Regions from separate parts of the Streptomyces sp. NPDC001348 genome, predicted to be linked through region 1. Evidence: riboswitches for the same ligand, from Rfam matches in the RefSeq annotation. Region 1 holds a riboswitch; the other holds the start of a gene.
What was found. Region 1 has a riboswitch for S-adenosylmethionine ahead of thrC (threonine synthase). Riboswitches for the same ligand answer to the same signal wherever they lie in the genome.
Positions count from the first base shown of each region.

Region 2: another riboswitch for S-adenosylmethionine. It lies ahead of ACWC21_RS04875 (aminotransferase class V-fold PLP-dependent enzyme); the one in region 1 lies ahead of thrC (threonine synthase).

Region 1 covers NZ_JBSFIK010000008.1:220,965-228,577, reverse strand. Annotated here, with positions in the region: gene ACWC21_RS11705 (DUF3263 domain-containing protein) at 1-43, shown strand, start outside; gene otsB (trehalose-phosphatase) at 407-1,282, shown strand; gene ACWC21_RS11695 (alpha,alpha-trehalose-phosphate synthase (UDP-forming)) at 1,365-2,801, opposite strand; gene ACWC21_RS11690 (glucosyl-3-phosphoglycerate synthase) at 2,930-3,874, opposite strand; SAM riboswitch class I at 4,005-4,178, shown strand; gene thrC (threonine synthase) at 4,197-5,483, shown strand; gene ACWC21_RS11680 (ubiquitin-like small modifier protein 1) at 5,525-5,800, shown strand; gene ACWC21_RS11675 (cold-shock protein) at 6,243-6,449, shown strand; gene groL (chaperonin GroEL) at 6,769-7,613, shown strand, end outside.
Region 2 covers NZ_JBSFIK010000003.1:285,291-292,903, forward strand. Annotated here, with positions in the region: gene ACWC21_RS04855 (NYN domain-containing protein) at 1-1,279, opposite strand, end outside; gene ACWC21_RS04860 (hypothetical protein) at 1,313-1,552, opposite strand; gene ACWC21_RS04865 (rhomboid family intramembrane serine protease) at 1,715-2,425, shown strand; gene ACWC21_RS04870 (Lrp/AsnC family transcriptional regulator) at 2,422-2,703, shown strand; gene ACWC21_RS04875 (aminotransferase class V-fold PLP-dependent enzyme) at 2,767-4,143, opposite strand; SAM riboswitch class IV at 4,306-4,422, opposite strand; gene ACWC21_RS04880 (hypothetical protein) at 4,488-4,658, opposite strand; gene ACWC21_RS04885 (PRC-barrel domain-containing protein) at 4,686-5,042, opposite strand; gene trpD (anthranilate phosphoribosyltransferase) at 5,159-6,223, opposite strand; gene qcrB (cytochrome bc1 complex cytochrome b subunit) at 6,345-7,613, opposite strand, start outside.

The DNA.
Region 1 (7,613 bases):
CCGTCTGCGCCGGGTGCGGGAGGTGCGGCGGGGCCAGCGGTAGCCGCTGCGCGGGGCTTGGCCGGGGTTCGGGTGCCGTCGGGTGGAGCGCCCCGCCCTGGGGCTGCGCCCCTGGACCCCGGCGTTTCCCACCCACCCGCCCGTGGCCGTCGGCTGGAGAGTCCCCCGCCCTGGGGCTCCGCCCCAGACCCCGCCTGGGGCTGCGCCCCTGGACCCCGGCGTTTCCCACCCACCCGCCCGTGACGGTCGGCTGGAGAGTCCCCCGCCCTGGGGCTCCGCCCCAGACCCCGGCGGGGACTCCGTCCCCTGCACCCCTGGCGGGGCTCCGCCCGCGGAAACGCACCCCCGGCGGGGAGCGGTGAAGCTCCCAGGAGTGCATTCGTGGTTGCGTGGATAGGGTCGATCCATGGGCATCCACACGACGGACTCCACGGACCCGGACAACCCCATGGACCCGCTGCCGACCCCCGTCACCCAGGCCGGGCGGGACGGGATGAACGCGCTGCTCGCCCGGCCCCGCTCCGCGGTGGTCGGGCTCGACTTCGACGGGACGCTGGCGCCGATCGTCGCGGACCCCGACCAGGCCCGCGCCCACCCGCGGGCGGTCCCGGCGCTTGCCGCCCTCGCTCCCAAGGTGGCCTCCGTCGCCGTGGTCACCGGCCGGCCGGCCGGGGTCGCGGTGCGCTACGGCGGCTTCGCGGGCGTTCCCGGGCTGGAGCACCTCGTCGTCCTCGGCCACTACGGCGCCGAACGCTGGGACGCCGTCAGCGGCACCGTCAACGCCCCCGCCCCGCACCCCGGCGTCACCGCCGTCCGCGCCGAACTGCCCGGCTTCCTCGACCGCATCGGCGCCTGGCACGGCACCTGGATCGAGGAGAAGGGCCGGGCCGTGGCCGTGCACACCCGCCGCGCCGAGGACCCGCAGGCCGCCTTCGAGGCCCTGCGCGAACCCCTCACCGACCTCGCCGCCCGCAACGGCCTGATCGTCGAGCCGGGCCGCATGGTCCTCGAACTCCGCCCGCCCGGCATGGACAAGGGCGTCGCCCTGCTGGAGTACGTCCGCGAGACCGGCGCCGAGGCCGTCCTCTACGCGGGCGACGACCTCGGTGACCTCCCCGCCTTCGCCGCCGTCGAAAAACTCCGCTCCGACGGCGTACCCGGCCTCCTGGTCTGCAGCGGCAGCACGGAGGTGACGGAACTCGCGGAACGCGCGGACCTGGTGGTGGACGGCCCCGAGGGCGTCGTGTCGCTGTTGCGGGGGCTCGCGGCGGCGCTTGGCTGAGCGGGTGAGCGGGTGAGCGGGTGAGCGGGTGAGCGGGTGAGCGGGCGAACGGGGGGCGGACACCGGCGTCCGCCCCCCCGCGTCAGTTTTCCAGCGCGTGCAGCTGGTCCAGGAACCACTGGGCCGGGGGCAACGCCGTGGCCGCCGCCGTGAGGCGCTTGGTGCGCTCCGCGCGCTCGCCCTCGGACATGGTGAGCGCCTGGTGGAGGGCGTGCGCCGTGCCCGTGATGTCGTACGGGTTCACCGTCACCGCGTCCTCGCCCAGCTCCTCGTAGGCTCCGGCCTCCCGGGACAGCACCAGCGCGCAGCCCTCGTCGGAGACGACCGGGACCTCCTTGGCGACCAGGTTCATGCCGTCCCGGATGGGGTTGACCAGGGCGACGTCGGCCAGCCGGTACGCGGCCAGGGAGCGGGCGAAGTCGTCCTTGACGTGGAGGACGACCGGGGTCCAGTCCGGCGTGCCGTACGCGGAGTTGATCTCCTCCGCGACCCGTTGCACCTCGGCGGTGTAGTCGCGGTACACCGCGAGGTCCTGCCGCGAGGGGTAGGCGAACGCCACGTGCACCACCCGCTCGCGCCATTCCGGGCGGTCGTCGAGAAGCTGCCGGTAGGCGAGCAGCCCGCGCACGATGTTCTTCGACAGCTCCGTGCGGTCGACCCGGACGATCGTCCTGCGTGCCCTGCCGTCGGGCGCCGTACCGATCTCCGCCCGCAGCGCCGTCATCCGCTCGTCCACGTCCGGCCGGTGCGCGCGCTGCCGCAGGAAGTCCGCGTCCGCGCCCAGGCCGTGCACCCCGATCCGGGTGCCGGAGACGGAGCCGGGGCCGAGGACCGTCTCGCAGCAGGCGGTGAACGCGTCCGCCCAGCGCTGGGTGAGGAAGCCCGCCCGGTCCGCGCCCAGGATTCCGCCGAGCAGCTCGGCCGCGATGTCGTCGGGGAGCAGCCGGAAGTAGTCCGGCGGCGCCCACGGGGTGTGCGAGAAGTGGCCGATGCGCAGGTCGGGGCGGAGTTCCCGGAGCATCCGGGGAGCCAGGGCCAGGTGGTAGTCCTGGACGACCACCACCGCTCCCTGCGCCGCCTCCTCGGCGAGCGCTTCGGCGAACGCCCGGTTGTAGGCCTCGTAGGACGCCCACTGTCGCCGGAACTCCGCGTCGAGGACGGGTTCCAGCGGGGTCTGGTACAGCATGTGGTGGACGAACCACAGCACCGAGTTGGCGATGCCGTTGTACGCGTCGGAGAACACGGCCGCGTCGATGTCGATCATCCGGACCTGCTGTCCGCCGGTCGCGTCCTCGGACAGCCGCCGGCCGCCGTGGGAGCGGCGCACCGCCTCCCGGTCGGCGTCGCTCAGCGCGGCGCACACCCAGAGCGCGTTCGCGTCCGGCCCGATGGCCGACAGCCCGGACACCAGTCCGCCGCCACCCCGCTTGGCGTGCAGCGAACCGTCCTCGCGGACTTCGTACGAAACCGGGCCGCGATTGGACGCGACCAGCACCTCAGCACCGTGCGTGGAAGCCATGAGTCTCAACCTAGCCCGGCCCGGAAACGCTCAAACGTACGGTTCCCTCGCTGGCGGAGTGACACCGGCGGGATGTCGGCGGGATGTCGACGGGATCCGGCCGGGGTACGGCCGGGGTACGGCCGGGGTCAGGCCACGCGGCGCGCGGCGTACTCCGCGATCTCCGCCATCGGCGGCCGTTCCTCCGTGTCCACGGAGTAGGTGCGCGGCTCGAAGCCCTCCTCGCCCCGCTCGAACTGGGTGAGCGAGGGCCGTACGAGGTGGCCGCGGGCCAGGCGCAGCTGGGCGGTGCGGTAGATGGCGGCGGCCATCCGGCCGAGTGCCTGCCCGTCCTGGTGGCGGTGCTTGCGCACCCCCACGTCCACCTGGGCCAGGGCGTTCAGGCCCACCAGGTGCAGCGCGTCGACCAGCATGCCCAGCTCCACCCCGTATCCGACGGGGAAGGGCAGCTGCTCCAGGAGCGAGCGGCGGGCCGCGTACTCACCGCCGAGCGGCTGCACGAATCCGGCCAGCTGCGGCCAGTGCATGTTGAGCAGCGGGCGGGCCATCAGCTCGGTGACCCGGCCGCCCTGGCCCGACGCGCCCGCGAGCGGACGGTCGTACATGCCCTTCACCAGGTCCACTTCCGGGTCGGTCAGCAGCGGGCCGACGATCCCCGAGACGAAGTCGGAGGAGAAGTCCTTCAGGTCGGCGTCGATGAAGCAGACGATGTCCCCGTGGGTGACGAGGAGCGAACGCCACAGCACCTCGCCCTTGCCGGGCACGGCCGGTATCCGCGGCAGGACGTCGTCGCGGTGGACGACCCGGGCGCCCGCCGCGGCGGCCACCTCGGAGGTGCGGTCGGTGGACCCCGAGTCGACGACCACGATCTCGTCGACGAGCGGGACCTGCTGCATGAGGTCGTGGCGGACGATCGCGACGATGTCGCCGACCGTCTCCTCCTCGTTGAGTGCCGGCAGCACGACACTGACCGACTGGCCCGTGCGCTGCTTGGCGGCCAGGATCTGGTGGAGCGGGCGATCGGTCACGGACCAGGAGCGGGTGCTCAGCCAGCGCTCGACTTCTTCCAGCACGGTGTGCGGCTCCTCACTGTTGTCTCGCGCTTCGGACGACTATCTCAACTGTCCCGGCCTTCGGTTACAGTCTTGAACAACGCCGATGACCATCGCATGTCCGGGGTCACCGCCGTTCACAACCGCATACCGCTCATCCAGAGGGGCAGAGGGACACGGCCCGATGAAGCCCCGGCAACCCTCCAGTCGGTTCTCGTAGATCAGTTGGATCAGTTGAATCAGTCCTGATCGTTCCGCGAGGCTCCCGGCTAGGGAAGGTGCCAAATCCGTCTCACGGCGAGATGCGTCGTGAGGAAGATGAGGAGAAAGGGCCTCGCCTCACATGGCTGTGCAGACTGCTGAAAGCACCACCGACTCCACCGTAGACCTCGGCCCCGCCGCCGCTCTGAGCTGCCGCGAGTGCGGCCACCGGGTGCCGCTCGGACCGGTCTTCGCCTGCGAGGAGTGTTTCGGCCCGCTCGAGATCGCGTACGACTTCTCGGCCTACGACACCGAGGAGCTCCGCAAGCGGATCGAGGCGGGACCCGCGAACATCTGGCGCTACGCACCCCTGCTGCCCGTCCCGGCGGACGTGGCGACCAAGCCGAACATCAACCCCGGCTGGACCAAGCTCGTGCAGGCCGACAACCTCGCCCGTGAGCTCGGCATCGAGGCGTCGAAGCTGTATGTGAAGGACGACTCGGGCAACCCGACGCACTCCTTCAAGGACCGCGTGGTCGCGCAGGCGCTGGAGGCGGCGCGCGCCTTCGGTTTCACCACCCTGTCCTGCTCCTCCACCGGCAACCTGGCCGGCGCGGTGGGTGCCGCGGCGGCCCGGGCCGGCTTCCGCTCCTGCGTGTTCATCCCGCACGACCTGGAGCAGGGCAAGGTCGTCATGGCCGCGGTCTACGGCGGTGAGCTCGTCGGCATCGAGGGCAACTACGACGACGTGAACCGCTTCTGCTCCGAGCTGATCGGCGACCCGGCCGGCGAGGGCTGGGGCTTCGTCAACGTCAATCTGCGGCCCTACTACGCCGAGGGGTCCAAGACCCTGGCGTACGAGATCTGCGAGCAGCTCGGCTGGCGGCTCCCGGACCAGATCGTGGTCCCGATCGCCTCCGGCTCCCAGCTCACCAAGATCGACAAGGGGCTGCAGGAGCTGGTGAAGCTCGGTCTCGTCGAGGACCGGCCGTACAAGATCTTCGGCGCCCAGGCCGAGGGCTGCTCGCCGGTGTCGACCGCGTTCAAGGCGGGCCACGACGTGGTGCGCCCGCAGAAGCCGAACACCATCGCCAAGTCCCTCGCCATCGGCAACCCGGCGGACGGGCCGTACGTCCTGGACATCGCGCGCCGCACCGGCGGGGCGGTGGAGGACGTGACGGACGAGCAGGTGGTGGACGCCATCAAGCTGCTGGCCCGCACGGAGGGGATCTTCGCGGAGACGGCGGGCGGCGTGACGGTGGGTGTCACGCGCAAGCTGGTCGAGAGCGGCGTCCTCGACCCGGCCAAGACGACCGTCGTCCTCAACACGGGCGACGGGCTGAAGACGCTGGACGCGGTGGCGGGCACCGGCCTGACCGCCACGATCCGTCCCAACCTGGACTCGTTCCGAGAGGCCGGCCTCGCGTAGTACGCGCTGGCCCTGCTTACCCGACCGGAGGTCACACCCGTATGAGCGTCACCGTTCGCATCCCCACCATCCTGCGCACCTACACGGGCGGCCGGGCGGAGGTCCAGGCCGAGGGCGCGACCCTCGGCGAGGTCATCTCCGACCTGGAGAAGAACCACACCGGGATCGCCGCCCGGGTCCTGGACGACCAGGGCAAGCTGCGCCGCTTCGTCAACGTGTACGTCAACGACGACGACGTGCGCTTCGAGCAGGGGCTGGAGACCGCGACTCCGGACGGCGCGGGCGTCTCCATCATTCCGGCCGTCGCCGGCGGCTGACCGAATGACCGAACATTACCTTCGGTAACAGCGATTACCGAGGGTTCATCGAATTGCCCCCGCCGTACGAGAAACGGAGGGGGCAATTCAGTGCGGTTGAGCGCGGTACAGTTGGGGAACGCGCTCCCGGAACGCGGGTCGGGGGCCCTGGATTCGTGCCGCACACCCGACAAGAAGTAGCCAAAGTGTGCGAGTCTTTTGCGCCTTATGTGCCCTTTGCCGGGTCCGAATTGCCCTGAATTCAGCCGAATTTTTGGCAGATTCCCGACCGGCGACGTCCAGATTTCTCGTCCGATTGACCTGTTGCAGACGGCAGTTGGACAGATACATTCAGCCGCGGTCGACGCGTTCCGGCGCACGCCCCCAGTCCATGGGGGGTGAGGTCTGACCCGGATCCGCGAAGTGTGGATCTGTGCAAGGGCCAGTAATAGGGGAGTTAGGCATGGCTCAGGGCACCGTCAAGTGGTTCAACGCGGAGAAGGGGTACGGCTTCATCGCGGTCGACGGTGGTGCGGATGTTTTCGTCCACTACAGTGCGATCCAGATGGACGGTTACCGCACCCTGGAAGAGGGTCAGCGGGTCGATTTCGAGATCTCGCAGGGACAGAAGGGGCCGCAGGCGGACATGGTCCGGCTCGCGACCAGCTGAAGCACGCGCCGACTGCGACGACGTTCTTCTGTGCATCTTCGAAGGGCCCGTACCCCCCGGGGTACGGGCCCTTCGGCCTGTCCGGACGCCCGTGGAGCCCGCTGTTCACCTGGGTATCCGCTCGAGCCGCTTGCACTCGGCATGGGCGAGTGCTAATCATTGGCGTTAGCACTCTGAAGGTGAGAGTGACAGCGAAGGACCGGGTCGGTGAGGCCCGCAGACCACGTGGGGCAAGGAACCACGGGGTCCGCGAGCCGTCCGTCGCGGGCGCGGGCGCGGTCCGAAGGAATCACCCCCAGTCCTGGAGGGACCACTTCACATGGCCAAGATCATCGCGTTCGACGAGGAGGCGCGGCGCGGCCTCGAGCGCGGCATGAACCAGCTCGCGGACGCCGTGAAGGTGACGCTCGGCCCCAAGGGCCGCAACGTCGTCCTCGAGAAGAAGTGGGGCGCGCCCACGATCACCAACGACGGCGTCTCCATCGCCAAGGAGATCGAGCTCGAGGACCCGTACGAGAAGATCGGCGCCGAGCTGGTCAAGGAAGTCGCCAAGAAGACGGACGACGTCGCCGGTGACGGTACGACCACGGCGACCGTCCTGGCCCAGGCGCTGGTCCGCGAGGGCCTGCGCAACGTGGCCGCCGGTGCCAACCCGATGGCCCTGAAGCGCGGTATCGAGAAGGCCGTCGAGGCCGTCTCCGCCGCCCTGCTGGAGCAGGCGAAGGACGTCGAGACCAAGGAGCAGATCGCCTCCACGGCCTCCATCTCCGCCGCCGACACCCAGATCGGCGAGCTCATCGCCGAGGCCATGGACAAGGTCGGCAAGGAAGGCGTCATCACCGTCGAGGAGTCCCAGACCTTCGGTCTGGAGCTGGAGCTCACCGAGGGTATGCGCTTCGACAAGGGCTACATCTCGGCGTACTTCGCCACCGACATGGAGCGTATGGAGGCCGTCCTCGACGACCCGTACATCCTGATCGCCAACTCCAAGATCTCCGCGGTCAAGGACCTGCTCCCGCTCCTGGAGAAGGTCATGCAGTCGGGCAAGCCGCTGCTGATCATCGCCGAGGACGTCGAGGGCGAGGCCCTGTCGACCCTGGTCGTCAACAAGATCCGCGGCACCTTCAAGTCCGTCGCCGTCAAGGCCCCGGGCTTCGGCGACCG
Region 2 (7,613 bases), on a different contig from region 1:
CGGCCACCTCGCGGTCCGTCGAGGCGACGATGACCGGGCGGCCCGGCGGCTCCGCGCGCACCAGCTGGCGGATGAGCTCGTCGGCCGTGACGCCCGGCTTGGAGAACAGCACCCGCACCCCGCGCGGCGGGGCCAGCAGCACCGGCGCGGCCAGTTCGGCCCCGTCGAAGACGCACGTCACCTCGGCGCCGGTCTGGGCGGCGAGCTGGGAGAGCTGGCCGAGCAGCCGCAGCCGCTGCTTCTCCAGCGGCATCTGCGGATAGCCGGTCTTGGTGACGTTGTAGCCGTCGACCACCAGGTGCGCCTGCGGCAGGGCGAGGAGCTGGTCGAGGATCGCGGGATCGTTCTCGGACAACGCCCGTGCGGCGATGTCCTTCGGGGTCATCCGTCCCGGTTCGACCGCGTCCACCGTCTCCGCCGGCCGCACCGACACCGGCGGCAGGGCCAGCTCCCGGCGCAGCCCCTGCGTCGCGTCCAGAAGGGTGTCAAGGAGCAGCCGGACGCGCATGTCCTCCACACTGCGCCCCTCGCGGGCTGCTCTGCGCGTGGCCTCCAGCGCGGCCTCGGCCTCGCCGAGGCGGGACTTGAGCCGCCGGGTCTCGCTCTCCGCGGCGGACACCTGGGCCTGCCCCTCGGCCCGCACCACCTCGATCTCGCCCTGCACCCTGCGCAGGGCCGCCTCGCCGCGCTTGACGTCGCTGAGGGCGGCGCGGAGCTTGCGGTGAAGCGATTCCGCTTCCCTCTTGGCCGACTCCAGCTCGGCGCGCAGCCGCTCGGTCTCGGCCCGGGTCTGCTCACGGGCCCGGTCGAGCTCCTCGCGCAGCCGCTCCAGCTCGGCGCGGCTCTCCTCGTCGGCGCGCTCGGCGTCCGCCCGCAGGGCCTCCTCGCCGGCCGCGGTCACCAGCTTCACCCAGCCCGCGGGGCGCAGTACGTAGGCCGCGGCCGCCACGTCGAGCGGGTCCGCGGCCGGAGGCGGGGAGCCCGAGTCGAGGGCGCCGGTGAGTTCCGGCTGGGCCTCTCTGAGTTTCTCGCCGATGCGCTGGCGGAACAGCGGCTCGGTCTCCAGCGCCGCCGCCATCGCGTTGCCCGCGAACTTCGCGCGACGGTTGGGGGCGAAACGGGCGTACTGCCGTAGCTGGGCGGGTAGTTCGGCGACCGTCAGCCCGCCGAAGCCGTCCGAGACGATCTGCACGACCCGCCGCCGCACGCCGTCGGGCAGCGGACGGTCAAGCACCTCGGCGGTGCCGTCGCCCGGCCCCCCGCCCGTGGTCTCCACCATCCGTCACACCCCATCACGTGTGCGTCGCTCCGGTCAGGAGTCGGCGCCCGGCCTGTCCACGAGTTCCACCTGGTCCACCGCGTTGCACCAGCGGCAGCGCACCGACTCGATGGTCTCACTGACCACCTCCCGCTCCTCGACCTTGGGCTCACCGGCGAGGTCGAGGTGGACGTACTCGACGACCTTCGACGAGCGGGTCACGTCGAAACGGGTGAGGTTGCCGCAGAGGGTGCAGCGCCACCGGGTCTCGGCGGTCGGCAGGGGAACCGGCATCGTGACTGTTCGCTTCCTTCTAGTGTCCGTGGTCCGTGACACATCGTCTCCGCGACGCGTGTGGCTCGTAACCCTACGGCCTGGCGGCGACTCGCCGCCCGTCCGTCCACGGCGGCGAGGCGGTCCGTGCGCTTGCGTCCCGTTACGTCATGCTCTGTAGCCATGGTCAGCAAGTCGACGCCGATGACGTACGCCCTGATCGTCCTGTGCTGTCTGCTGTTCCTGCTCGGGCCGGCGGGCGGGCTGAATCCGGTCTACGGCTCCGGCGACGCCCTGCTCGCCGCCCAGCGGGCCTACTTCCGGCACTGGGGGGTGATCCCCGCCGAGCTGTTCGACGGCCCGGCCCGGACGGCCCTCACCCCGGCCACGGCGCTGTTCGTGCACGGCAGCTGGGTGCACCTGCTGGGCAACATGCTCTTCCTCTACGTCTTCGGGGCGATGACCGAGGAACGCATGGGCCGCGTCCAGTTCATCCTGTTCTACGTCGGCTGCGGCTATCTGGCGCTGCTCGGCTACGCCGCCGCCAACGCCGCCTCCGAACAGTCCCTGGTCGGGGCCTCGGGGGCGATCTCGGCGGTCCTCGGCGCGTTCCTCTACCTGTTCCCCGGCGCCCGCGTCACCAGTCTCCTCCCGTTCCTGTTCTTCCTCCCGCTGCGCTTCCCCGCCTGGATCGTCCTGCCCTTCTGGGCGGCCCTGCAGTGGCTGGCGGCGGGCCGTGCCCCGCAGGGCCCGGGTGTGGCGTACCTGGCCCACCTGGTGGGCTTCGGGCTGGGCTTCGTCCTCGCGTGGGTGCTGTTCGGGCGGGCCACCAGGGGCTGCCCTAGAGTTGAGGCCGCCCCAGCCCCGGCCCCCGAGGGAGAGAACCAGCCGTGATCACCGCGATCGTGCTCATCAAGACCAGCGTGGACCGGATCCCCGAGATCGCGGAGCAGATCGCCGCGCTGGACAGTGTCAGCGAGGTCTTCTCGGTCACCGGCACCTACGACCTGATCGCCATGGTCAGGGTGAGCCGGCACGAGGACCTGGCGGATGTCATCCCCGGCCGGATCAGCAAGATCCCCGGCGTGGAGGCCACCGACACGCACGTGGCGTTCCGCACCTACTCCCAGCACGACCTGGAGGCGGCGTTCGCGATCGGGCTGGACAGCTAGGACGGGCCGACGAGGGCCTCGTTTCGGCCGGAGGCCGCGTGGAGCCGGTTGCCGAGCCGGGGGTCAGACGGCCGGAACGCAGCGGCCGTCCTCGGTCCGGTAGCGCCACTTGGCACCGTCCCGCACCAGTTCCTTCACCGCGGACACGAACCGCTCCACGTGCTCGTCCGGTGTGCCCGCGCCGAAGCTGACCCGGACGGCGTTGAGGGACTTCTCGCCGGGCGCCGCCTCGGGGGCGCCGCACTCGCCCTGCGTCTGCGGGTCGCTGCCCAGCAGGGTGCGGACCAGGGGGTGGGCGCAGAACAGGCCGTCGCGGACGCCGATGCCGTACTCCGCGGAGAGCGCGGCGGCGAAGTGGGAGCTGTTCCAGCCCTCGACGACGAAGGAGATGACGCCGACGCGCGGGGCGTCGTCGCCGAAGAGGGACAGCACCCGGACCTCGGGGACCTCCGCCAGGCCCGCGCGGACCTCGGCGATCAGGTGCTGCTCGCGGGCGACCAGGCTCTCGAAGCCCGCCTCGGTGAGCGCCTTGCAGGCCGAGGCGATGGAGTAGGCGCCGATGACGTTCGGGGAGCCGGCCTCGTGGCGGGCGGCGCTGTCGTGCCACTCCACCTCCACTCCCCCGTCGTCGCGCCGGGTGACCTTGCGGCTGGCGCCGCCGCCCGCGAGGTACGGCTCGGCCGCGCGCAGCCAGTCGGCACGGCCGGCCAGCACACCGGAGCCGAACGGGGCGTACAGCTTGTGCCCGGAGAACGCGACCCAGTCGACGTCCAGCTCCCTGAGGCTCACCGGGTGGTGCGGGGCCAGCTGGGCGGCGTCCAGGACGATCCGGGCGCCGTGCGCGTGGGCGGCGGCGGCCAGTTCGCGGACCGGCCAGAGCTCACCGGTGACGTTGGAGGCGCCGGTCACGCACACCAGGGCCGGGCCGTGGCCCCCTCCGGTCGGTACAGGGCGGCCGGCGAGGGCCCGCTCGAGGGTCTCCACGGCCTGCCGCGGGGTGCGGGGGGCGTCGAGGTAGGTGACCCGGGCGTCCTGCCAGGGCAGCAGGGAGGCGTGGTGCTCGGTCTCGAAGACGAAGACCTGGCAGCCCGCGGGGAGCGCGCGGGCGAGGAGGTTCAGGGAGTCCGTGGTCGACCGGGTGAAGACGACCTGGTCGTCCGCCCGGCAGTCGAGGAACTCGGCGACCGTGGCGCGGGCGTTCTCGAAGAGGTCGGTGGACAGCTGCGAGAGGTAGCCGGCGCCCCGGTGCACGCTGCCGTAGTAGGGGGCGTACGCGGCCACGTCGTCCCAGACCCGCTGGAGCGCGGGGGCGCTGGCCGCGTAGTCGAGCGCGGCGTAGGCGACCTCCCCACCGGTGACGAGCGGGACGGTGACGTCCCGGCCGAGAACGGGCAGCGGGGCACAGAGGGACTGGTCGGCGGCAACGGTGCGGACGGACATGGGTGTACTCCTGTGAAGGCAGGCGGAACTCACCGCACGAGCGGACGGCGCTCAAGCACGGATGAGGTGAAAAGGGGGATGCGGAGGCGGGGCTCGACGCCCTAGCGCATTCGCTTGCTCACAGAAGGCTCCCTCGACGACCAGGACCCCTGGCTTGCGAGGGGTCCGCGCTTGCCGCGGACCTCGCTGCCCACGGCCTGGTCTTCACCCGGGGCACCCCGCCACGGACGGAGGGTTGCCGGACAGTCGGCCGGGGCCGAATGACTGTCACTCATGACCTGGTCACAGAAGTTACGTGGCTGATCACCGGCCCGCAACTCATGTCCGGATGGCGGACGGGAGTCTCACCGCACGACGTGGTGCCCGTGGTGCCGGGACCAGCGCACGCCGAACAGCACCAGGTCGGCCACCAGGATCACCGCACCGATGACCAGGAGGTAGAACAGCCCCTGTGCCGCCACGCCGATGAGCCCCAGGATGACGGCCACGAGGATCAGGAACAGGAAGAGCGCCATGGGTGACCGCCTCCTCCGACGGGCCGGTCAGCCGCGCGCCAGCCGGCGCCCGCGTTGGACATCGGCCTCGTAGGGCCTGTCGTAGTGTTCGTAGATCTCGTGCTCCCGCTCGACCGGCAGGACGTCGTCCATGCCGATGGACGGTGCCTTCTTCACCTGCCCCCTGGAGTGGGCCACCTTCACGTACCCGGGACCGAGGGTCGCCTCGTCGAGGGGGACGAAGACGAGCCGGTGCCGGGTCGGCAGTCCGGTGCGGACGGTGACCATGGCAGGAGTGTCGGTGGTGGTGTCCACGTAGACCGCTTCCAGGGCACCGATCTTGCGGCCCCTGGGATCGATCACGTCACGGTTGCGCCACTCGCGGATATCGGCTGAGTGGATCATGCCTCGCTCCTTGCGGCCCGTGTCCCCGGGCACCCCACGCCGAGACGGAGCAGCCGCGGGGCCACGTTTTCACAGTTTCACTCTACTCCCGCGGCTGCTCCCCGTCGGGGCAGTCCCTACGCGTTGCTCGCCGCCACCCAGCGGTCGAGGGTCCGCCTGGCCGCCCCGGAGTCGATCGACTCGGCCGCCTTGCGCATCCCGGCACGCAACTGCTCGGCCAGCGGTTCTCCCGTCGGGTCCAGGGCCACCAGCGCCGCCGCCGAGTTCAGCAGGACGGCGTCGCGGACGGGCCCGGTCTCGCCGTCGAGCAGACGCAGCGCCACCTCGGCGTTGTACGACGGGTCGCCGCCGCGCAGCGCCTCCACCGGCACCAGTTGGATGCCGACGTCCCGCGGGTCGAAGGTCTCCTCGGTGACCTTGCCGTCCCTGACCACCCAGACGTGGGAGGTGGAGGTCGTGGTCAGCTCGTCGAGGCCGTCGTCACCGCGGAAGACGAGGGAGGAGTTGCCGCGTCCGGCCAGGACGCCCGCGATCATCGGCGCCAGGCGGGGGTCCGCGACGCCGACCGCCTGCGCCTTCACCTTCGCCGGGTTGGTCAGCGGCCCGAGGGCGTTGAAGACCGTCCGGATGCCCAACTGGCCGCGTGTGGCGGCCACATGGCGCAGTGCCGGGTGGAACTTCACCGCGAAGCAGAAGGTGATGCCCGCCTCCTCCGCGACCTCGGCCACCCGCTGTGGCGTCAGGTCCAGGTTGACGCCCAGCTTCTCCAGGACGTCCGAGGAGCCCGACGCCGACGAGGCGGCCCGGTTGCCGTGCTTGACGACCTTCGCGCCGGTGCCGGCCACCACGAGCGCCGCCATCGTGGAGATGTTCACCGTCTTCGCGCCGTCGCCACCCGTGCCGACGATGTCGACCGTGCGGCCGGTCACCTCGATCACGTTGGCGTGCTCGTACATCGCCCGGACCACACCGGTGATCTCCTCGACGGTCTCGCCCTTGGCGCGCAGCGCCACCACGAAGCCGGCGATCTGCGCGTCGGTGGCCTCGCCGCGCATGATCTGGTCCATCGCCCAGGCCGTCGCGTCCGCGCTCTGGTCACGGCCGTACAGCAGGGCGTTCAGCACCTCGGGCCAGGAACGGCCCGCCGCGGTGTCGCCTCCAGCGGGGGTCACAGCGCTCATGAGCCGCTCCTGATGGTCGTAGCAGGGTGTGGCCCCACCCTATCCAGCCGTCGGGCATGGCGAAGGGCCCCGTCCGAACACCGGACGGGGCCCTTCGCGCGTGGCGTGGCGTGCGCAGCGATCAGTGGTGGCCGTGGCCGCTCGTGATCTCCTTGTACTCCTCGACGGTCGGCTTCGGGATCTGGTTGTCCTCGCCGTAGTAGGCGTTGCTGAGCTTGGCGCGCAGCTTCTCCGAACCCTTCACCTTCCGCTCGACACCGTTCTCGTCGACCGTCGGGCCGATCTCGGCCGGCACGTACTGGTTGTGGGCCGTGAGGGTGTGCAGCTGCTCCTGGCTGAGCGGCTCGTGGACCTCGATGAACTCACCGTGCGGCAGGCGCTTGATGATGCCGGTCTCCCGGCCGTGCAGCACCTTGTCGCGGTCGCGGCGCTGCAGACCGAGGCAGATCCGCTTGGTGACGATGAACGCGACGACCGGTCCGACGAAGAAGCCGATCCGGACGAACCAGGTGACGGCGTTGATCGACAGGTGGAAGTGCGTGGCCCACAGGTCGTTGCCGCCACCGACCAGACCGATCATGTACACCGTGACCCAGGCGACACCGAAGCCGGTGCGCGTAGGGGCGTTGCGCGGGCGGTCCAGGATGTGGTGCTCGCTCTTGTCGCCGGTGACCCAGGACTCGATGAACGGGTAGACCGCGATCGCCGCCAGCACCACACCGAAGAGGACCAGCGGGATGAACACGCCCAGGACGAGCGTGTGCCCCCAGAAGTTGATCTCCCAGCCCGGCATGTAGCGGACGAGACCCTCGGCGAAGCCCATGTACCAGTCGGGCTGGGCGCCGGTGGACACCTGGTCCGGGCGGTACGGGCCCATGGCCCAGATCGGGTTGATCTGGGCGACCGCCGCGATGGCCGCGATGATGCCGAAGACCAGGAAGAAGAAGCCTCCGGCCTTGGCCATGTAGACCGGCAGCAGCGGCATGCCGACGACGTTGTTGTTCGTCTTGCCGGGGCCCGCGAACTGCGTGTGCTTGTGGTAGAAGACCAGGATCAGGTGGCCCACGACCAGGCCGAGCATGATGCCCGGCAGCAGCAGGATGTGGATCGAGTAGAACCGGGCCACGAAGTCGTGGCCGGGGAACTCGCCGCCGAACAGGAAGAACGAGATGTACGTGCCGACGATCGGCATGGACAGGATCGCGCCCTCGGTGAAGCGCACACCCGTGCCGGACAGCAGGTCGTCCGGGAGCGAGTAACCGGTGAAGCCGGTGAACATGCCCAGGACGAACAGCAGGAAGCCGAACAGCCAGTTGATCTCACGCGGCTTGCGGAACGCGCCGGTGAAGAACACGCGCATCATGTGCACGAACATGCCGGCGAGGAAGAT